DNA from 3 places in the Pseudarthrobacter sp. NPDC058329 genome. Region 1 is predicted to be linked to each of the others. Evidence: riboswitches for the same ligand, from Rfam matches in the RefSeq annotation. Region 1 holds a riboswitch; each other region holds the start of a gene.

What was found. Region 1 has a riboswitch for cyclic di-AMP ahead of ACFVYC_RS20320 (hypothetical protein). Riboswitches for the same ligand answer to the same signal wherever they lie in the genome.
Region 2: another riboswitch for cyclic di-AMP. It lies ahead of ACFVYC_RS03750 (LysM peptidoglycan-binding domain-containing protein); the one in region 1 lies ahead of ACFVYC_RS20320 (hypothetical protein).
Region 3: another riboswitch for cyclic di-AMP. It lies ahead of ACFVYC_RS14205 (C40 family peptidase); the one in region 1 lies ahead of ACFVYC_RS20320 (hypothetical protein).

Annotation. Positions count from the first base shown of each region.
Region 1 is NZ_JBHVZR010000022.1:2,779-8,725, forward strand. It holds gene ACFVYC_RS20295 (glycosyltransferase family 4 protein) at 1-655, shown strand, start outside; gene tadA (tRNA adenosine(34) deaminase TadA) at 652-1,158, opposite strand; gene ACFVYC_RS20305 (phosphatase PAP2 family protein) at 1,219-2,118, shown strand; gene upp (uracil phosphoribosyltransferase) at 2,159-2,794, shown strand; gene ACFVYC_RS20315 (glyoxalase superfamily protein) at 2,840-3,214, shown strand; gene ACFVYC_RS20320 (hypothetical protein) at 3,360-4,103, opposite strand; cyclic di-AMP (ydaO/yuaA leader) riboswitch at 4,109-4,259, opposite strand; gene ACFVYC_RS20325 (ATP-binding protein) at 4,398-5,894, opposite strand; gene ACFVYC_RS20330 (response regulator transcription factor) at 5,902-5,947, opposite strand, start outside.
Region 2 is NZ_JBHVZR010000001.1:781,939-787,885, reverse strand. It holds gene ACFVYC_RS03760 (TraR/DksA family transcriptional regulator) at 1-54, opposite strand, end outside; gene ACFVYC_RS03755 (dienelactone hydrolase family protein) at 121-1,095, opposite strand; cyclic di-AMP (ydaO/yuaA leader) riboswitch at 1,362-1,564, shown strand; gene ACFVYC_RS03750 (LysM peptidoglycan-binding domain-containing protein) at 1,568-2,416, shown strand; gene ACFVYC_RS03745 (YdiU family protein) at 2,498-3,973, opposite strand; gene ACFVYC_RS03740 (APC family permease) at 3,970-5,412, opposite strand; gene ACFVYC_RS03735 (ribonuclease Z) at 5,501-5,947, opposite strand, start outside.
Region 3 is NZ_JBHVZR010000010.1:111,192-117,138, reverse strand. It holds gene ACFVYC_RS14210 (M23 family metallopeptidase) at 1-814, shown strand, start outside; cyclic di-AMP (ydaO/yuaA leader) riboswitch at 928-1,123, shown strand; gene ACFVYC_RS14205 (C40 family peptidase) at 1,194-1,886, shown strand; gene ACFVYC_RS14200 (NlpC/P60 family protein) at 2,052-2,825, shown strand; gene ACFVYC_RS14195 (HNH endonuclease) at 3,086-3,586, shown strand; gene ACFVYC_RS14190 (molybdenum cofactor guanylyltransferase) at 3,628-4,275, shown strand; gene ACFVYC_RS14185 (DUF6457 domain-containing protein) at 4,291-4,584, shown strand; gene ACFVYC_RS14180 (molybdopterin molybdotransferase MoeA) at 4,581-5,947, shown strand, end outside.

The DNA of each region.
Region 1 (5,947 bases):
TGACCCGGCGCCCGCAGCGGAAGGATCAGCCCCTCCGCACTTGATCATTGTGGCCGCGCTCCTGCCCAACAAGGACCAGTTGCTGGCCATAGAAGCCCTGGCACGGATCCGGGACCTCGAGTGGACGGCATCGCTGGTGGGATCAAACCAGGCTGACCCGGATTACGCTGGCCTGGTGCGGGCCGCGGTGGCCTCGCACGGGCTGGAAAAACGGGTGCGGCTTGCCGGCGAGCTGAAAGGCCGGGCGCTCGAGGACGAATGGAACCGCGCAAGCCTGAGTGTCCTGGTTTCCCGGGCCGAGGCCTTCGGCATGGTGGTCACGGAATCCCTGGCACACGGGATCCCTGTGGTGGTGCGCGCAGGCACGGGTGCCGTGGAAGCCCTGAGTTTTGCGGCACCGGATGAAGCCAAAAGCGGGCGCCTTCCGGGCACGGCAGCTCCTGTCCCGGCAACCGACGATCCTCAGAACCCCGCCGTGCTGGCCGAGGTTCTCAGCCGCTGGCTGCTGCACAGCGGAACCAGGGACAGCTGGCGCGCCGCCGCGCTGGACACAAGGGACCGGTTGCCGGGCTGGGAGCAGACAGCCGCTCACATGCTGGACATCCTTCGCGACTTGAACGCCGGGCCCGGGTCACCGGCAGGGGAAGGCAGCTAGAGCCGCGTGCGGTGCCCTGCAAAGAAGTCACGCAGCATACCGCCGCATTCGTCCTCGCGGACCCCCGCGTAAACCTCAACCCAGTGATTCAGCCGGCGCTCACGGAGAACGTCGAACACGGAACCGGCGGCTCCGGCCTTGTCGTCCCAAGCCCCAAAAACAACCCGGGGAATCCGTGCCAGGACAATCGCCCCGGCACACATGGCACAGGGCTCCAGCGTCACCACCAGCGTGCAGTCGGCCAGCCGCCAGCCGTCCCCGCTGCCGCCGCCGGCCGTCGACAGTTCACGCAGCCGGGCAGCGGCTTCGCGGATGGCCACCACTTCCGCATGGGCGGTAGGATCTCCGAGCTCCTCGCGCTGGTTCCGTCCGGAACCCAGCACGCCGCCGTCGGGCCCTATAACTACGGCGCCGATGGGCACATCCTCCGTGGCAAGGGCACGGCGGGCCTCCGCCAGGGCAAGGCCCATCCACACATCGTGTTTATTTTCAGCGGAGACCATGGCTCAATGATAGTTTCGAAGGATACCCAGAGCCCGTGACGTACACCGCCGGGAGGCACAATGAGCACGGTCCGAGACCGCGTGGACAAGTGGATCAAGCCTTACGCCGCCCTGTGGCTGACCATGATGATCGGCGGCGCTCTGGTGCTCACCATGGCCCTGCTCGGCGCGGAAGTCTACTCGGATGTGGTGGACGAGGAGGGGCTGTCGGGCCTTGATATTCCTGCACTGGAATATTCCCAGTCGCTGCGGAACCCTGAGGTCGACGCATTCGTCACGGGCTTCACTAACGTTGGCGGCGGAATTGGGATGCCAATCCTCGCAAGCATCCTGACGGCGTGGCTGACGCTCCTCAGCCGGACCTGGCGGCCCATCGTCCTGGTGGGCGGAGCGGCCCTCGTTTCCACCACAGCCACCACCTTGGGCAAGCGCCTGGTGGGCAGAACCCGTCCGGACCACTCCGAAGCCGTGCCGCCCTTCGAAACGTCGCCGTCCTTTCCGAGCGGCCACACTCTGAACACAACAGTGGTCATCGGAGTCCTGGTGTACATCATGTGCCTCCAGTTCCAGATGCTCTGGGCCAGGATCACTGCCATCACCGCCGGGGCCATCTTCATCATTGCCATGGGCTTGAGCCGGGTATTCCTGGGGCACCACTGGATGACGGACGTGATGGCCGGGTGGTTCCTGGGGCTGGCCTGGGTGTGCATGGTGATCCTTGCCCACCGGCTGTTCCACCTGATGCGGAAGCGCGAGCATGCCGGGCCGGCGCCCACCTTCGAGCATCCGGTCCTCCGCGAGGACCACAGCGGGGACCCCCTGCCGGGCAGCGCGGGCACGTCCGAACGGAGCGACGGCGGCTCATCGAGGGGGAACGACGGCGGCACCGCACAAAGTCACGACGGCGGCACTGGGCGGGGGAGTGACGGCGGCTCGTCGCGGACAACTGCGGGAGGCTGACGGCAGAGGGGCATCTGCGGCCGGGTGATAGTTTTGACCCATGCGCACTCTCGTTGTGGACCACCCGCTGGTCGCCCATAAACTCACGGTCCTGCGGGACAAGAACACCCCGTCCCCGGTCTTCCGGCAGCTGACGGAGGAGCTGGTAACACTGCTCGCCTATGAGGCCACGCGCGAGGTCCGCACCCAGCCAGTCACCATCGAAACACCGGTCAGCACCACGGTTGGCACAGCGTTTACCAAGCCCACCCCCCTGGTGGTCCCCATCCTGCGCGCCGGCCTCGGCATGCTCGAGGGAATGACCAAACTCGTTCCCACTGCAGAGGTCGGCTTTCTGGGCATGGCCCGGGACGAGGAAACCCTGGACATCATCACCTACGCCGAGCGACTCCCGGAGAACCTTACGGACCGCCAGATCTTTGTCCTGGACCCCATGCTCGCAACCGGCGGAACCTTGCGCGAAGCCATCAAGTTCCTCTTCAAGCGCGGTGCTTCGGACGTCACCTGCATCTGCCTGCTGGCCGCTCCGGAAGGCCTGGCCAAGCTCGAGGAAGAACTCGCAGACGCCAATGTGACCATCGTCCTTGCCTCCATCGACGAAAAGCTCAACGAAAAGTCCTACATTGTCCCCGGACTGGGGGATGCGGGCGACCGCCTTTACGGCATCGCCGGGTAGTCCTCAAGCCTTTTGGATTCCGCGTCCCGCCGCTAGCCTGTGCGGATGGACTGGAAACTCGAACTTGTGTATGTCCCTGTGTCGGACGTGGACCGCGCCAAAGACTTCTACGTTAACAAGGTGGGGTTCAACGCCGACTTTGATGAGCGGCCAACGGACTCCATCCGCTTTGTCCAGCTGACACCTCCCGGATCGGCCTGCTCGATCTGCATAGGGGACGGGCTTACGGATGCGCCTCCCGGTACGGGCTCCAACCTCCAGTTGGTGGTCAGTGACATCAATGCCGCCCATCAACACCTCAAGAACAACGGAGTGGACGTCAGCGACGTGGACGTGCAGGACTGGGGCCACTTCGTGTACTTTGCCGATCCCGATGGCAACAGGTGGGCAGTCCAGTACATCCCGGGCCGTGACGCCTGAGCAGGCTCCCCGACACCCGGTCAGCGGCGGCTGACATCCCCGTGCACCGGGCACTGACGTAGCCAGGCCCGGTGCAGACGCCAGGCGGCCCGCCCCCCAATAAGGTGCGGGCCGCGAGGGCAGGCGTTTTGTGGTACCTGCGTGCTTAGTACCAGTTGTTCGACAGGTGGAAGTTCAGGGCACCGCACGGGGACTGGTAACGCTCCTGAATGTAGTTCAGGCCCCAGTTAATCTGGGTGCGGTAGTTGGTGCGGTAGTCCGCACCGGCGCTGGCCATCTTCTCGGCCGGCAGGGATTGAACGATGCCGTAGGCGCCGCTGCTCGGGTTGGTGGCCGTGGTGGTCCAGTCCGACTCCTTGGTCCACAGGGTCTTCAGGCACTGCATCTGGTCAGGAGCCCAGCCGTAGTTTCCCAGCTGGCTGGCGGCATAAGCCTGGGCGCCGGCGGGATCATTGACCGCGACGACGGGGGCAGGCTCAGGTGCGGGAGCCGGAGCCGGAGCTGGAGCGGGAGCAGGTGCCGGAGCGGGCTCGGGAGCCGGTGCCGGGGCAAGCTCGGGAGCAGGCGCCGGTGCGGGCTCGGCGGCCTGGGGCACCACATTGATGTCCGGCACGGCCGGGGCGGCGGACTCGGGAGCGGGATTCGCCGTGATCTCGCTCTTCTCGATGCTGAGGTTGGACTCCGCCTGGGCGGCCTGCGTCTCGGTGGCTGCTACGCGGATGCTGGTTTCGGTTGCCTGTCCCGCAGCGCCCACTCCAATGAGCAGTGCGCAGGATGCGGCCACCACGGCGGCGCGCTTGCCCAAAGAAGGAATCCTGCTGCCGGTTTCCGGCCCGGCCTGCGGCGCGGACTCGTTTTTTGGGCGTGGTTTTACCGGGAATTTGAACATGTTGAATCGCCTCTCACACCTGCGGAGTTAGCTGTCGGGTTCGGATGAGGGCATCCGGCCACACGGAAAGATCACGTGCTGGCTTAACCCCAAGGGCAATTAGTGCCCGGGACGGTGGGTCCCCCGCCTCTGCCTTGACTCAAGCGGAATCCGGGAAGTGGCAGAGCTTGGCGTCATCCGGATATGCGGCCCGAACGCCGGACCGCACCCAATCAACGGTACAGGGATGCGGCGCTTAAGTCACATTTTGGTAACAGAGATCACGACGGCGGCGCGTCGCCTTGCTCGCAAGTGTCACGGTAGAGGCAGCTGAAGTGCGAACTCTGTGCGCCCCGGTTGTGATGTCACCGTTACCCTTCCGCCGTGGGCTTCGACAATGGACTCCACGATGGACAGTCCAAGACCGCTCGTCCCTTCGGCAGCTGAAGCCCCGGCCTGGTCTCCCGTGCCTTTTCGAGCCGCGTCTGCACGGGCGAACCGCGAAAACACGTGGTCCACGAACTCCGGAGGGATCCCGCCGCCGTCGTCCGTTACCGTGACCAGCGCAGCGCCGTCTGCCGTCCGGCCCACTCCGGTAACAACAGTGGTGCCGGCAGGCGTGTGTTTCCGCGCGTTGGACAACAGGTTCATCAGCACCTGGCGCAGTTGGGAGGGGTCGCCGTTGACCACAATGGGTTCATCCGGAAGCTGCAGGCGCCAGTTATGGCCCGGGGCCATCACCTTTTCATCACTGACGCCTTCAATCACCAGCTGCGTAAGGTCCACCTCGCTGAGCTTCAGCGGCTGGCCCTCATCCAGCCGCGCCAGCAGGAGCAGGTCTTCCACCAACGCGGTCATCCGCTCCGACTGGCTCTGCACGCGGGCCAGCGACTTTTTGCCGTCGGGGGTGAAATCCTCCGTCATCCTCATGAGTTCGGTGTAGCCCCGGATGGCGGTCAGGGGAGTGCGCAGCTCGTGGGAGGCGTCAGCCACAAACTGGCGTACTTTTGTTTCGCTCTTCTGCCGCGCCTGCAGCGCGTTTGCCACGTTGTCCAGCATGAGGTTGAGTGCGTGACCCACACTGCCCACTTCCGTCCCCGGATTGGAGTTCGACGGCGGGACACGCACCGCGAGCGCCACCTCGCCGGCGTCGAGCGGCAACCGGGAAACCCGGGTGGCAACCTCGGACAGCTGTTCGAGCGGCTTCATGGTGCGGCGGATGAGGACGGTGCCCACCAGTCCGATCAGCAACAGGCCGCCGAGGGACACGAACACAAAGGTCCACACCAGGGACGCGAGCGTGCTTTCCTTCACGGCGAGGGGAAGCCCTGTCACCAGGACATCGCCGAAGTCGGTTTTCACCGCGATCAGCCGGTAACCGCCATTGGACAGGGTGCGGTCCACGGGCTGCGCGTCCTCCGCGAGCGCCAGCAGGGCTTGCTTGTCCTCGGTGGAAAGTGCAGACCGGGTGGTGTTCGAGGTGAGATACCCGCCGCCGGTGACTTGCCCGTTCACTATCCGGGCGTTCATGGTTCCCACGCTTTGGCCCCGGGCGTCCAGCGGGTCCCTCCCGTTGAAGCCCCCGCCGGGAGGGCGGCCCGGATCGTTGGAGCGGTTCGCCGCCTGGCTCAACTGCTCGTCCAGCTGACGGGTGAGGAACGCGTCCATGGAGGCATAGCTGGCAACGCCCACGGCACCACAAATGGCGATCAGCAGGGCCATGGCCAGGAGGATGAGGCGCGTGCGCAGGTGCCAGGTGCCGGGCTTAAGCCAGCTCCTGCGGTGGGGCCGGGCCGTCCGAGGTGACGCCATGGTGTGCCTACTCCGCAGGCTTGATGACGTACCCGGCGCCGCGCACGGTGTGG
Region 2 (5,947 bases), on a different contig from region 1:
CTTCCGCTCCCGCTCCTCCTCCAGGAGGAGCCGGAACCGTTCGTAGTCAGGCATGGCAAAAGCCTAGCGCGGGGTCAGTACCAGCCCTGCCTGTCGTGGGGGCGAGTCAGATCCCGGGCCCTAAACGTGCTGGCCGAACCACGCGAGCGTGTCGTTCCACGCGGCCGTGGCCTGGGCTTCGTTGTAGCGGTCGCCGGTGTCGTTGTGGAAGGCGTGGTCCACGCCGGGGTAGACAGTGAGCTGGTGGACAACCTCAGTGGCTGCGAGCGCGTCCTTGAGTGCGGGCATGGCACCGGTGATGCGTTGATCGAGTTCCGCGTAGACACCGAAGACTGCGGCCTTGATGCCGGGCACCTTGCCCAGGTCAGGGGCGGGACCATAGAAGGCCGCCGTGGCCTTCAACCCCTCAAGCTCGGTTGCCGCCTGCCAGGTGATGCCGCCGCCGAAGCAGTAGCCGGTCATGGCAATCCGTTCGCCGTCCACAAAGTCCTGGACGCGGAGATACTCCAGCGCCGCCGTGAAGTCGGCAACGTGGCGCTGGGCTCCGGCCTGGGTGAGGGCGCCGGGAACAGCGTCGCGGTCCATGCCCGCCGTCCCGCCTTCCCTGCTCAGCAGGTCAAGCGCAAGGGCAACGTAGCCCGCCTTCGCAAAGCGCCTCGCTACATCTTCGATATGTGGGGTCAATCCGCGGTTCTCATGGCAGATCAACACGGCAGGGCTGCGCCCCTCCCGCTCCGGCCTGGCCTGGTAGGCACTGACGGAGGTTCCTCCGGACATGAACTGTACGGTCGCCGTCGTCATTCCTGCCGCCCCCTCCGGAACGGAGAGCGGGCTCTTCGCCCCGGGGACGGAACCTGCCCCGGCCGTGCTGGAGGCGGACGGTGTCGAAGGTACCGGTGTAGGCATGGGGTCGGTGCTCCGGGGCACCTCGCTGGGAGTGCAGCCCACCAGCAGCATCGCCCCCGCGGCTGCCGCCATGCTGCCAGTGATAAACGCCACTCGCCGGGTGAAGGTGCGCTGGCTTAGAGCCCCGGCACGGTAGTCGTCAAAGAACTCTTCGATCAGGTACTTCTCGTACTTGCCAAGCTGGGTCACGTGGCCTCCTTCAGGTCCGGATATCCTCCTACCCGTCGAGTCCCCAAGCAAGGTAAAGGCGACACTTTCGGCCGAGCTTTATTACTTTGTGATAAAAAACACGGCACGCATCCGCGGCGCGCCTATCTCGCGAGGTCAAGTCTTCATGGCATGGGGAATCCACTCGATTGATAAATCCGAGAGAAGCAACTCGTATGTTATCCAAATGTGACAATCCGGTGAAGATCAGGATATGGTCTTCAGGTGTCCCTCCCAGACGGGACATTCCCCTCAGTATGCCGAGCCCTGCCACTGACCCGGGAACCAACGCTTTCCAGCTGGCAGGGACGGGGGAACCAAGTTTCCGCGGCCTCACATGAGGCCTTGGGGTTAAGTCGTTAGCGCCGCCGAACATTTCGGACTCGCTCCCGGCCGGGTATCTCCAACCCGAACCCGACAGCTCACCCCGCAGGCATGGGAGAGGCGATCAACCGTGTCAAAAAATTCCATTACCGCCCGTCACCGCGCGACTCCGGCCCGCTCAATCGCGCTCCAGGGCTTGGCTGTATCAGCCAAGTCGCTTGGCCGCCCGGCGCTCGCCGTTGCAGCAGCATCAGGCATTGCCTTCGGTGTCGGCGCCCCGGCCCACGCAGGCGTAACCGGCCCGGACACCACCGAGACCACTAACACCCAGGCATATGCGGCACCGGCTGCTGCTGTGGCTGCCCCCGCAGCGGCTGCGGGCCACGTGCACACCGTTGTTTCCGGCGACACTTTGGGAGCCATCGCGGCGGCCAACGGAGTAGCCCTGAACGATGTCCTGTCCGCCAATGGGCTGTCGATCGACACGATCATCTTCCCCGGCGACCAGATCCAGATCGCCGGCGCCGGCGCTGTTGCAGCCGCTCCTGCCGCTGCTGCGGCTCCCGTCAAGGCTGCTGCCCCGGCCAACACCGGAATGAACCTGTCCTACGCCTCCACGTCGCCGGCACCTGCTCCGGCTCCCGCCCCGGCAGCTCCCGCAGCCGCCGGCACCGGCACCGGTGCAGCCATCCTGGCGAACGCTTACGGCCAGGTGGGCGTCCAGCAGGACTGCACCGCCATGGTGGAGAAGGCTCTCCGCTCCGTTGGCAAGACCGTCGGTGACCTTGCCCCGGGACAGTTCTACCAGTACGGCACCACTGTGGGCACCCCGGCTCCCGGTGACCTGGTGATCACCGCCGGTCACGTCGGCGTCTTCGCCGGCAACGGCCAGGTTGTCAGCGGTGGCGTGGACGGCTTCAAGACCGAAGTCCACTCCATCTCCTGGCTCAGCGGCGCTTCCTTCGTCCGCGTAGCGTAGCTCCACCACGCCCAACAGGGGCGGCAGACGGGATCTTTCCCGGCTGCCGCCCCTGTTTTGCGTGCTCAGGAGCTGACCTGCTTAGGTGCCGCAGAAGGTCTGGTAGCTGCCAAAGTCCTCCGACGCCCCTTCGGTGTAGCGTTCCAGTCCCGGCCGCTCATCAAACGGGGCACGGACCACTTCGAGGAGCCGGGTGAACGGATCAAGGTCTCCCTCCGTTGCTGCGGCGAGTGCTTCCTCCACCAGGTGGTTGCGCGGAATGTATGCGGGATTGACCCTGTCCATCAGGTCGGCGTCCGGTTTCAGGTCATGCCACCGTTCAACCCACGCGTCGAAGCCGGCCAGGTCAAGGACCATCCCGCGTGCAGGACGGTTGTTCCCCCTGGCCGCGTGCGAAAGATTCCGGAAGAACAACGTGTAGTCCACTGGTCCGTCCTTCAACAGGGCCACCAGACTGTCCACCAGTTCCGAGGCCTCCTCGGCCTCGGTGGTCCCGGCAGGGGCTTCCGTCAAGCCGAGTTTGGTTTTCATCCCTGCGAACCAGGCGTCACTGTACTGGCGGCGGAACATGCCAAGTGCTTCCACGGCGGGGGCCACGGCCTGTTCCTGGTCCTCATTGAAGAGCGGCAGCATGGCCTCGGCCAAGCGGGCGAGGTTCCACTCCGCGATGACCGGCTGGTTGGCGTAGGCGTACCGGCCGCCGACGTCGATGGAGCTGAAGACTGCGGCCGGGTTAAAGGCGTCCATAAAGGCGCAGGGCCCGTAGTCGATGGTTTCTCCGGAGATGGTCATATTGTCCGTGTTCATCACGCCGTGGATGAATCCCACCAGCATCCAACGGGCCACCAGTTCTGCCTGCGTGGCCACCACCCGTCCGAAGAGCGCCAGGTAGGGGTTATCGGCCTGGGCGGCTTCGGGGTAGTGCCGGCTGATAGCGTGGTCCGCCAGGCGGCGCAGCAGGTCCATGTTTTCCGTGGCCCGAGCGTACTGGAAACTGCCCACGCGCAGGTGGCTGCTTGCCACCCTTGTCAGTACTGCTCCCGGAAGCATCGTGTCCCGGCGCACCGGGCGGCCGGTGGCCACCACCGCGAGGGATCGCGTGGAGGGGATGCCGAGTGCGTGCATCGCCTCGCTCACGAGGTACTCCCGCAGCATGGGTCCGACGACGGCGCGGCCGTCCCCGGCGCGGGCAAAGGGTGTGCGGCCCGAGCCTTTCAGGTGGATGTCCCGCAACCGGCCGTCCGTTCCCGTCACTTCGCCCAGAAGGAGCGCACGGCCGTCCCCGAGCAGGGGCGAGTAGCCGCCAAACTGGTGGCCGGCGTAGGCCTGGGCCACCGGCGTCGAGCCCTCCGGAACGTGGTTGCCCAGGAGGAGCCGGACGCCCTCCGTGGACCGAAGGTATTCCGCATCAAGCCCCAGCTCCCCGGCCAGCTCTTCGTTAAGGACCAGCAGTTTCGGCTGGGGCGCCTCCTCCGCCTGCCAGGGAACAGCCAGCTCCGACAATTCCCGGGCAAACCGCCCATCCAAGGTGACCGTTGATTCAGCAGCAGCTGTCATTTCCTGAGACTCTCCTCGTGGTTCGCTCTCCGGTTGATCACCCAGGTGACAAACCAGAGCACAACGCCGATGGCCATCAGCCCGCCGGCAATTTGGTACTGAATGACATTACGGCCTACCCACGGGCCGGCAAGGAAGGCGCACAGCAGGGCGGCCACCAGCGGCAGCTGCCCCGGCGAGGTGAAGAACACCTTGCGGTTGGAGTCCCGCTTGCGGCGCAGCACCAGGCAGGCAATATTGACCACCGTGAAGACGCACAGGAGCAGGAAGGCAGTGGTCCCGGAAAGGTTGGCCACGATGTTGCTTTCCGGGTCGCTGGTCACGTACAGGATGAGTCCCAGTGCCAGGACGGTGGAGAAAACGATGCCGGCCCACGGCGTGCGGCGGACAGGCAGGACTTTCCCGAGGGCGCGCGGGAGAACGTGCTGGCGCGCCATCCCGTAAATGAGGCGGCTCGCCATCAGCATGTTGATCAGTGCTGTGTTGGCTACGGCGAAGACGGCAAGGAACGGAAAGATCCTGTCGATCGGGAAGTCGGGTGAGCCTTTGTGCACCACTTCGAGAAGGGCAGCGCCTTCGGCTTCCCGAATGCTTTCCAGCTCTGTCGGTGACAGCACGCTGACCACCGAGATTGCGACCAGCATGTACAGGAGAACGGCTATGCCCAGGCCGGTCAGCATGGTGCGGGGGAAGATCTTTTCGGGATTCCTGGTTTCCTCCACCATGTTCACGGAGTCTTCGAAGCCCACCATGGCGAAGAACGCGATGGACGTCGCTGCCGTGACCGCAAGGAACATGCCCTTGTCCTGGTAGTCGTTGAAGACAAAGATTTCACCGGGGTTCCCCGTGCCCTGTGACATTACAAAGAAGCCGACGCCGATCACGATGCACAGCGCAATCATCTCCACCAGGGTAAGGACAACGTTGAACTTGACGCTCTCCCCCACGCCGCGGAGGTTGATGATGGCCAGGAGCAGCATAAATGCCAGGGCGACCGCCGTGATGACGCCTTGTTCCGGCATCCCTATCCAGCCGTTGATCTCGATACCGCCGAACAGGTTCTGGGCCAGGACGTTGGCGGAGGTGGAAGCGCTGGTGATGCCTGAGCAGACAACGGCGAAGGCAACCAGGAACGTGACGAAGTGGATCCCGAAGGCCTTGTGCGTATAGAGGGCGGCTCCGGCAGCCTGGGGATACTGTGTGACCAGTTCCAGGTAGGAGAAGGCGGTCAGCGTGGCCACCACAAAGGCCAGCAGGAACGGGAGCCATACGATGCCGCCGACTGTTCCGGCCATGGTCCCCGTGACCGCATAGACGCCGGCGCCGAGGATATCGCCCACGATGAAGAGCAGGAGGAGCTTGGGGCCAAGGACCCGCTTGAGTTCGGGTTCCGTTCCTTCAGGAGTTGCGTCGAAGACTTCTTCGGAAGTTTTGCTCATTGTCGACCTTCACAACACGTTGGGCGGGTGGGCCCGGGCTGCCTACCGGATAATTCACTCTCTACCTCATGGTTGGGTTTGGCAATAATCAGTCCCGCAGCCCCGCCCCGCCGGCCGGCACGGTGTTGGGGTGCCACGGCCGTCGTTTCGGAACGGCAACCCGTTCCAGGTCCTGCGCCGCTACCACCGTTGCCCCCGCGGCGCGGGCTCCGGCCTGCGCAGCCAACCCGCTGACGTCGTCGTACCTGGCCGAAAAGTGGGTCAGCACCAGCGTGTTCACCCCACCATTGGCTGCCAGCTCCCCGGCCTGCCCGGCTGTGAGGTGCCGGTACTGGCGGGCGAGCCCGGCGTCGTCGTCCCTGAAGGTGGACTCGGCGACCAGGAGGTCGGCGCCGTCCGCGAGGTCATCTGCCCCTGGACAGGGTGCCGTGTCCATAACGAACGCGAAGCGCTGGCCGGGCCGGGGAACGCTGACGTCCTGAAGGTGGACTCCGGCCAGGCTGCCCTCGCGCTGCAGGCGTCCGACGTCGGCACC
Region 3 (5,947 bases), on a different contig from region 1:
TCCCAGGGGACGCCGCCGCGCGGCGGTCCCTGCTTCGACACCGCGCGTTGTCGAAGTCATCACCTCGGAACGCCCCCGCGATCCGCACCGTGATGCGCGCCGGCGTCGTGGTCCCTTCCGCCAGATCACAGAGTTTGCTGCTGCCAGCGGGATCGGCCAGAAGGCCGGCGTCGCCTTGGCCGCCACCGGACTGGTGCTCACCGTGACCGTACCGGCGACCAGTCCCGTGATGGCCACCGACGCCTCAGGATCCTCTCCTGTTGCAGCGTCCTCTGTTGCCCCGCAGCCCCAGGTTTCCGCGGAAGCGGAAGCCCAGATCGACTTCAGCCGTTCTGCTGTGGTCACGCAGGCGGACCCGGACGGGAAGCTGAAGCAGCTGCTCAGCGCCCAGTCCGCAGGCGCCATCACCCGCGCCGCTTCCGCCGGAAGCCTCGGTGCCCCGCTCGCTGCAATGAGCACTGCCTCGCCGTTCGGCTACCGCGTCAGCCCGATCACGGGTGGCTCCGGTGACTTCCACCGCGGACAGGACTACGTTGCCCAATGCGGCACCTCGGTTCTGGCTGCGGCTACCGGAACCGTTACTTTCGTTGGCTGGCACCAGTACGGTGGCGGCAACCGGGTGGTGGTGGACCACGGCAATGGCCTGGAAACCACGTACAACCACCTCTCGTCCTTCAGCGTGAAGGAGGGGCAAACGGTATCCCGCGGGGATGTTGTGGCCCTCAGCGGCACCACAGGAGCCTCCACGGGCTGCCATCTGCACTTCGAGGTCCAGGTCAACGGCGAAGTCGTTGACCCGACCGGCTGGCTCTGAGTCAAGTGACGGTGAGCTATCAAATGATGTTGACCTGCCGTGACCTGAATGTGACATTCGTTCGAAACTGCTGTACCGTCTAACTCGCGTCAACTTTTCCGAAGTTGACGCTCTTGTGCGGATTGCCTAACTCTGCCACCGCTCAAGGTCCGTTCGCATTTCATCGTCTGGCAGGGGCGGGGGAACCAATTTTGGCCTTCGAGTCTGAAGGCCTTGGGGTTAAGTCGCAAAAGCTTCCCAGAAGCCGCGCGGCCGGGTGACTCCCATCCGAATCCGACAGCTCACCTCGTAGGCATTGGGAGAGGCTACCTTCGTGTCTTCACGCCATAATTCTGCGCGCCACCGTGCGCAAACGGTTCGTACCAACCCCCTGGACACCATGTCCAAGGCTGTTAGTGCCAATGCCGGGACGGTAGGTCGCCAGGCTGCAGTTATCGCAGCTGCATCCGGCCTCATCCTGACCATGGGCCTGCCGGCCAACGCCGCGGATACCACCGCTGGTGTCTCCGCTTCCACCGAGTCCGGATCGCAGCCGGCCCTCGCCGTAACTGCGGCGCCCACGGCTACCGTTTCCTTCGAGCGCCCGGTGGTCAAGACCACCGCAGCGCCGAAGATCGAAACGGTGCGGACGCTGTCCACCACCTCCGGTAACCGGGCTGCCACCACCGGCAACACGGCAGCCACCACCGCTGCAGCTCCGGCATCCGCTGAAGAGAAGCTCGCCGAAACCGTCGCCTCGGCTTCCACCTCCGGAATTGCTGCCATCGCGTACACCGGCATCGGCCGCCCGTACGTCTGGGGCGGCACCACCCCCAACGGCTGGGACTGCTCCGGCTTCACCCAGTGGGTTTACGCCCAGGCCGGCATCAGCATCCCCCGCGTGAACGCGTGGACCGCAATGAAGCCCACGTCCACGCCGCAGCCCGGTGACCTGGTCATGCAGAACGGTGGCGCACACGTTGGCATCTACGTCGGCAACGGCATGATGATCAGCGCTTTGAACCCCTCCCAGGGAACGCTGCTGCACTCGGTAGCTGCTACCGGCACCTCCTCGTTCTACACCATGAACTAGTTCTTCGACCTCACGGTCCAAGGGCTTTTTCTTTGCCCAAACACGCTTTTCGCTAAATCACCACATCCCCGTTCGGGGCGTGCCGGCGTACCCCCAAGATGCCGGCGCGTCCAGTCCCCTTCGGCTGCCTACCGGCGGTGTGAAGGACAACGAAAGAGAGAACTGATGACTACTCGTGCAACCGCACGGCACCGCGCCGAGGTCACCAAGACCAACTCGCTGGCCATCATTGCCAAGGCTGTCGGCGACAACGCCGGCGGCGTAGGACGCCAGGCAGCTGTTATCGCAGCCGCTTCCGGCCTGGTCCTGACCAGCGGCCTCGCCGCCAATGCTGCTGACGCCAACGTTCAGCGGGACTCCGCTCCGGCTTCCACCCTGGAAGTTGAGTCAACGGTTGAAGCTCCGATCTCCGCTGCTTCCACCATCGCCATCTCCTTCGAGAAGCCTGCTGTGACCACCACGCCGGCTCCCGTTGTGGAAGCCCCGGAGCCCGAGGTTGAGGTTCAGGAAGCCGCTCCGGCGCCTGCTCCCGCCGCAAAGACGGCGGCTGTAGCCAAGGTGACCGCCACGGCTCCGGCTGCCGCCGCCCCCGCTGCTCCCGCCTCGGCAAGCGGCAAGGGTGCAGCCATCCTGTCCGCCGCCTACGCCCAGCTCGGCGTCACGCAGGACTGCACCATGCTGGTGACCAACTCCCTGGCTGCCGTGGGCATCAACTTCCACGACTGGCCGGCAGGCTACCTCGGCCTGGGCCGCACCGTGAGCGCTGCCGAGGCTCAGCCGGGCGACCTCATCTACTACGCCAACGGCGGTTCCGGCATGGCCCACATCGCTGTCTACGCCGGCAACGGCCAGGCAGTCCACGGTGGCTACAACGGCAACCAGACCGTTGTGTTCAGCGCCAACGTAGGTTCCGGCCCGGTATTCATCCGCGTCAACTGACACCTCGCAGCCGCGCTTGCGCGGTTGAGCAGTACCGAACACAGGACCCCCGCCGCCGCGGCAGGGGTCCTGTCTGTTTAACCCCGCGCAGCTGCGGGCGGTCCACCCCGGCAATTGCCGGATACAGCAAGCCGGGACCCGCAATTAGCTGATAATGCACTTCTTTGTTTACTCTTGTGGTGTCGATCCATAGCCCGGACCATGCCGAGGGCAGCCGGCCCTCGTGCCCCTGACGGGTGCGGCCGTGAAGAGGTACGTGCATGCGCACTCTCGTTCTGAATGCTGGATATGAACCGCTGGCGGTTATTACTTTCCGCCGGGCGCTGGTGCTTGTGCTCACGGGCAAGGCAAGCGTTGTGGCTGAAGGGGAGGACCCCGTAGTGGGCCCCCAGGAGATTCTGGGCCGCCCGTCCGTGATCCTCCTGAACCGCTACATCCGCCCCAGATACAACCAGTCCACTGCCGTCAGCCGGCGCGGTGTGCTCAGACGCGACGGGCACAAATGTGCCTACTGCGGAAAAGCTGCGCACACCATCGACCATGTCCACCCAAAGTCACGCGGAGGAGCCGAATCCTGGGAAAACCTGGTGGCTGCCTGCCTGAGGTGCAACAACGTCAAAGGTGACCACACCCCGGCGGAAATGGGCTGGAAACTGCGGTTTGTCCCTGAGCCTCCGCATGGGACCATCTGGCAGATCAAGGAACTTGAAAAGCCGACGCCGGCCTGGGATCCGTTCCTGCTGCCCGAGCGCGCTGCCTGATTCAACGTTGGGCGCGGCCACCCCCGGACTAGGCTGGGGGAGTGGAGCAATACCGGTTGGACTTTGACGCCCTGATCCTGGCCGGCGGCCGGTCATCCCGGCTGGGCGGGGTACCCAAGCAAGGGCTGGTCTTCCAAGGTGCCACCCTGCTGGAGAAATCCCTGGCCGCGGCCGCCGGGGCGTCCCGTGCGGTAGTGGTTGGTCCGGATCCCGGTCTGCTCCCCGAGGGAGTGCTCTCCTGCCGCGAGCAGCCGGTGTTTGCCGGACCCGCTGCCGCTGTGGCCGCTGGCCTGGAGGCGCTGGCGAATGCCGGCAGCGGAAGCGCCTTTACCCTGGTGCTGGCTTGCGACATGCCCCGGATCTCGTCAGCGGTGCAGGTGCTGAGGAAAGCCCTTGAATCAAGGGAGTTTCGGGCCGACGGACTCATGGCGTGCGGCGAAGACGGCAGGTCCCAGCAGCTCGCCGGGTTTTACCGCACAGACGTGTTAACAAGGGCGGTCAAGGAACTGGCGTCGCGTGATGCCTTAATCAGCGGTTCCATGCGTGCGCTCCTTGCTAGTCTTGACCTGCAGCTTGTCACCGTCCCCACCGGTTCCACCGACGATGTGGATACCTGGGATGATGCCGCCGCACTAGGAGTTGACGCCGGCAGCCGGGACCCGTTCCCGGACCGGCGCGGCAGCAGTTGAATTGGGAGGCAGTACGTGAAAAGCCAGGATGAAACGCTGGAGGAATGGTGCAGGTCCCTGCTTCAGGCCTATGAGCTGGAAGACGTACAGGTGGACGTCAATGCCATCCTCGCCCTCGCTGGTGTAGCAGCCCACTCCGTTGTGCGGCCGGCGGCGCCGCTGACCACCTTTATTGCCGGCTACGCCGCTGGCCTGGCCTCGGCCGCCGGAAGCAGCACAGATGCCGCGTCCATGGAAGGGGCCCTGGCCGTGGCGCGTTCCCTGGCCACCGACTACGATGCTGAAGCCGCCGGGACTCCCGGCGAATGACTGCGGAACCCGGGGAAGAACGGAGTTCAACGGACCCGCCGGAGGCACCGCGGCACCTGGCCCACACCTGGGACGAAGCACGGCTGGCCGCGTTCGAAGCAGCCACGCCCATTCCATCCGGACCGGTTCCCCTGCATTTGGCCCTTGGCCGCAGGCTGGACCAGGACATTGCGGCCCTGCAGGACATGCCCCACTACGCGTCCTCGGCCATGGACGGCTGGGCGGTTAACGGGACCGGCCCGTGGATCCTGGTGGAACCCGGTACACGGCTGGCGCCCCACCAGGCCAGCCTCATTGTCACCGGCGGGCTGATCCCGCCCGGCGGCAGAGCGGTGCTGCGCAGCGAGAGCGCCCTGCTGGGCACCGACGACGACGGCCTGCCTGTCCTCATGACCGGCGGAAGCGCCCGGCCCGGCGAGCCGCGCAACGGCCAGCACATCCGGAAAGCCGGGGAGGAAGCCCTGGCCGGGGACGTACTGGTCAAGGCAGGAGTGGTGCTCAACCCTGCCCATCTCGCGCTGGCCGCGCTTGCCGGTTATGACGAACTGCAGGTCCAGGGAAAACCCCTGGTCCGGTTGCTGCTCACCGGCTCCGAAGTCGTCGACCACGGAGTGCCGGTCCCCGGCCAGGTGCGGGACACTTTCGGGCCACAGCTGCCGGCTGTGGTGGACCTGCTGGGAGGCATCGCGGGGGAACAGCAGAGGATCGGGGACTCCTACGACGAATGGCTGGCCGCCCTCGAGGACGTTGTACCCGAGGTGCCCGGCGCTCCGGACCTGCCGGCCGACGTCGTTATCACCACGGGCGGGACGGGCCTCTCAGGCACGGATCACCTCCGCCAGGCGGTGGCGGAACTGGGCGGCAGGCTTGTCATCGACGGTATCGCCATGCGGCCAGGACACCCTGCTGTCCTGGCGGAACTGCCGGACGGCCGATTTGTGCTCGGCCTTCCGGGAAACCCGCTCGCCGCGATGATGGCGCTGGTCACTGTAGGTGCGCCCCTGCTCGCTGCGCTGGGCCACGGCAACCTGCCGCCGGTGCACGAAGTACCCTGCGGAAGCATCATCGAACCCGATCCTGGGCGCACGCGCCTGATGCCCTTCAGGCTTCTCTATGGGATGGCGTCGCCGGCGCAGCACACCGGCCCGGGCATGATGCGCGGGCTGGCGTCGGCCGACGGGGTGATGGTGGTGCCGCCGCACGGGGTGCAGCTCGGCGAGCCCGTGCCGGCAGTGGCGCTGCCGTGGGGACCACCCATCCCTGCAGTCGCAGATCCTGCCGGCAAAGCAAAGGCCAGGACTGCGGCACGGCCGGGCAGGACGGCCGCCAAACCCGCGGCCAAGGGCCCGGTGGACTGGAGCGC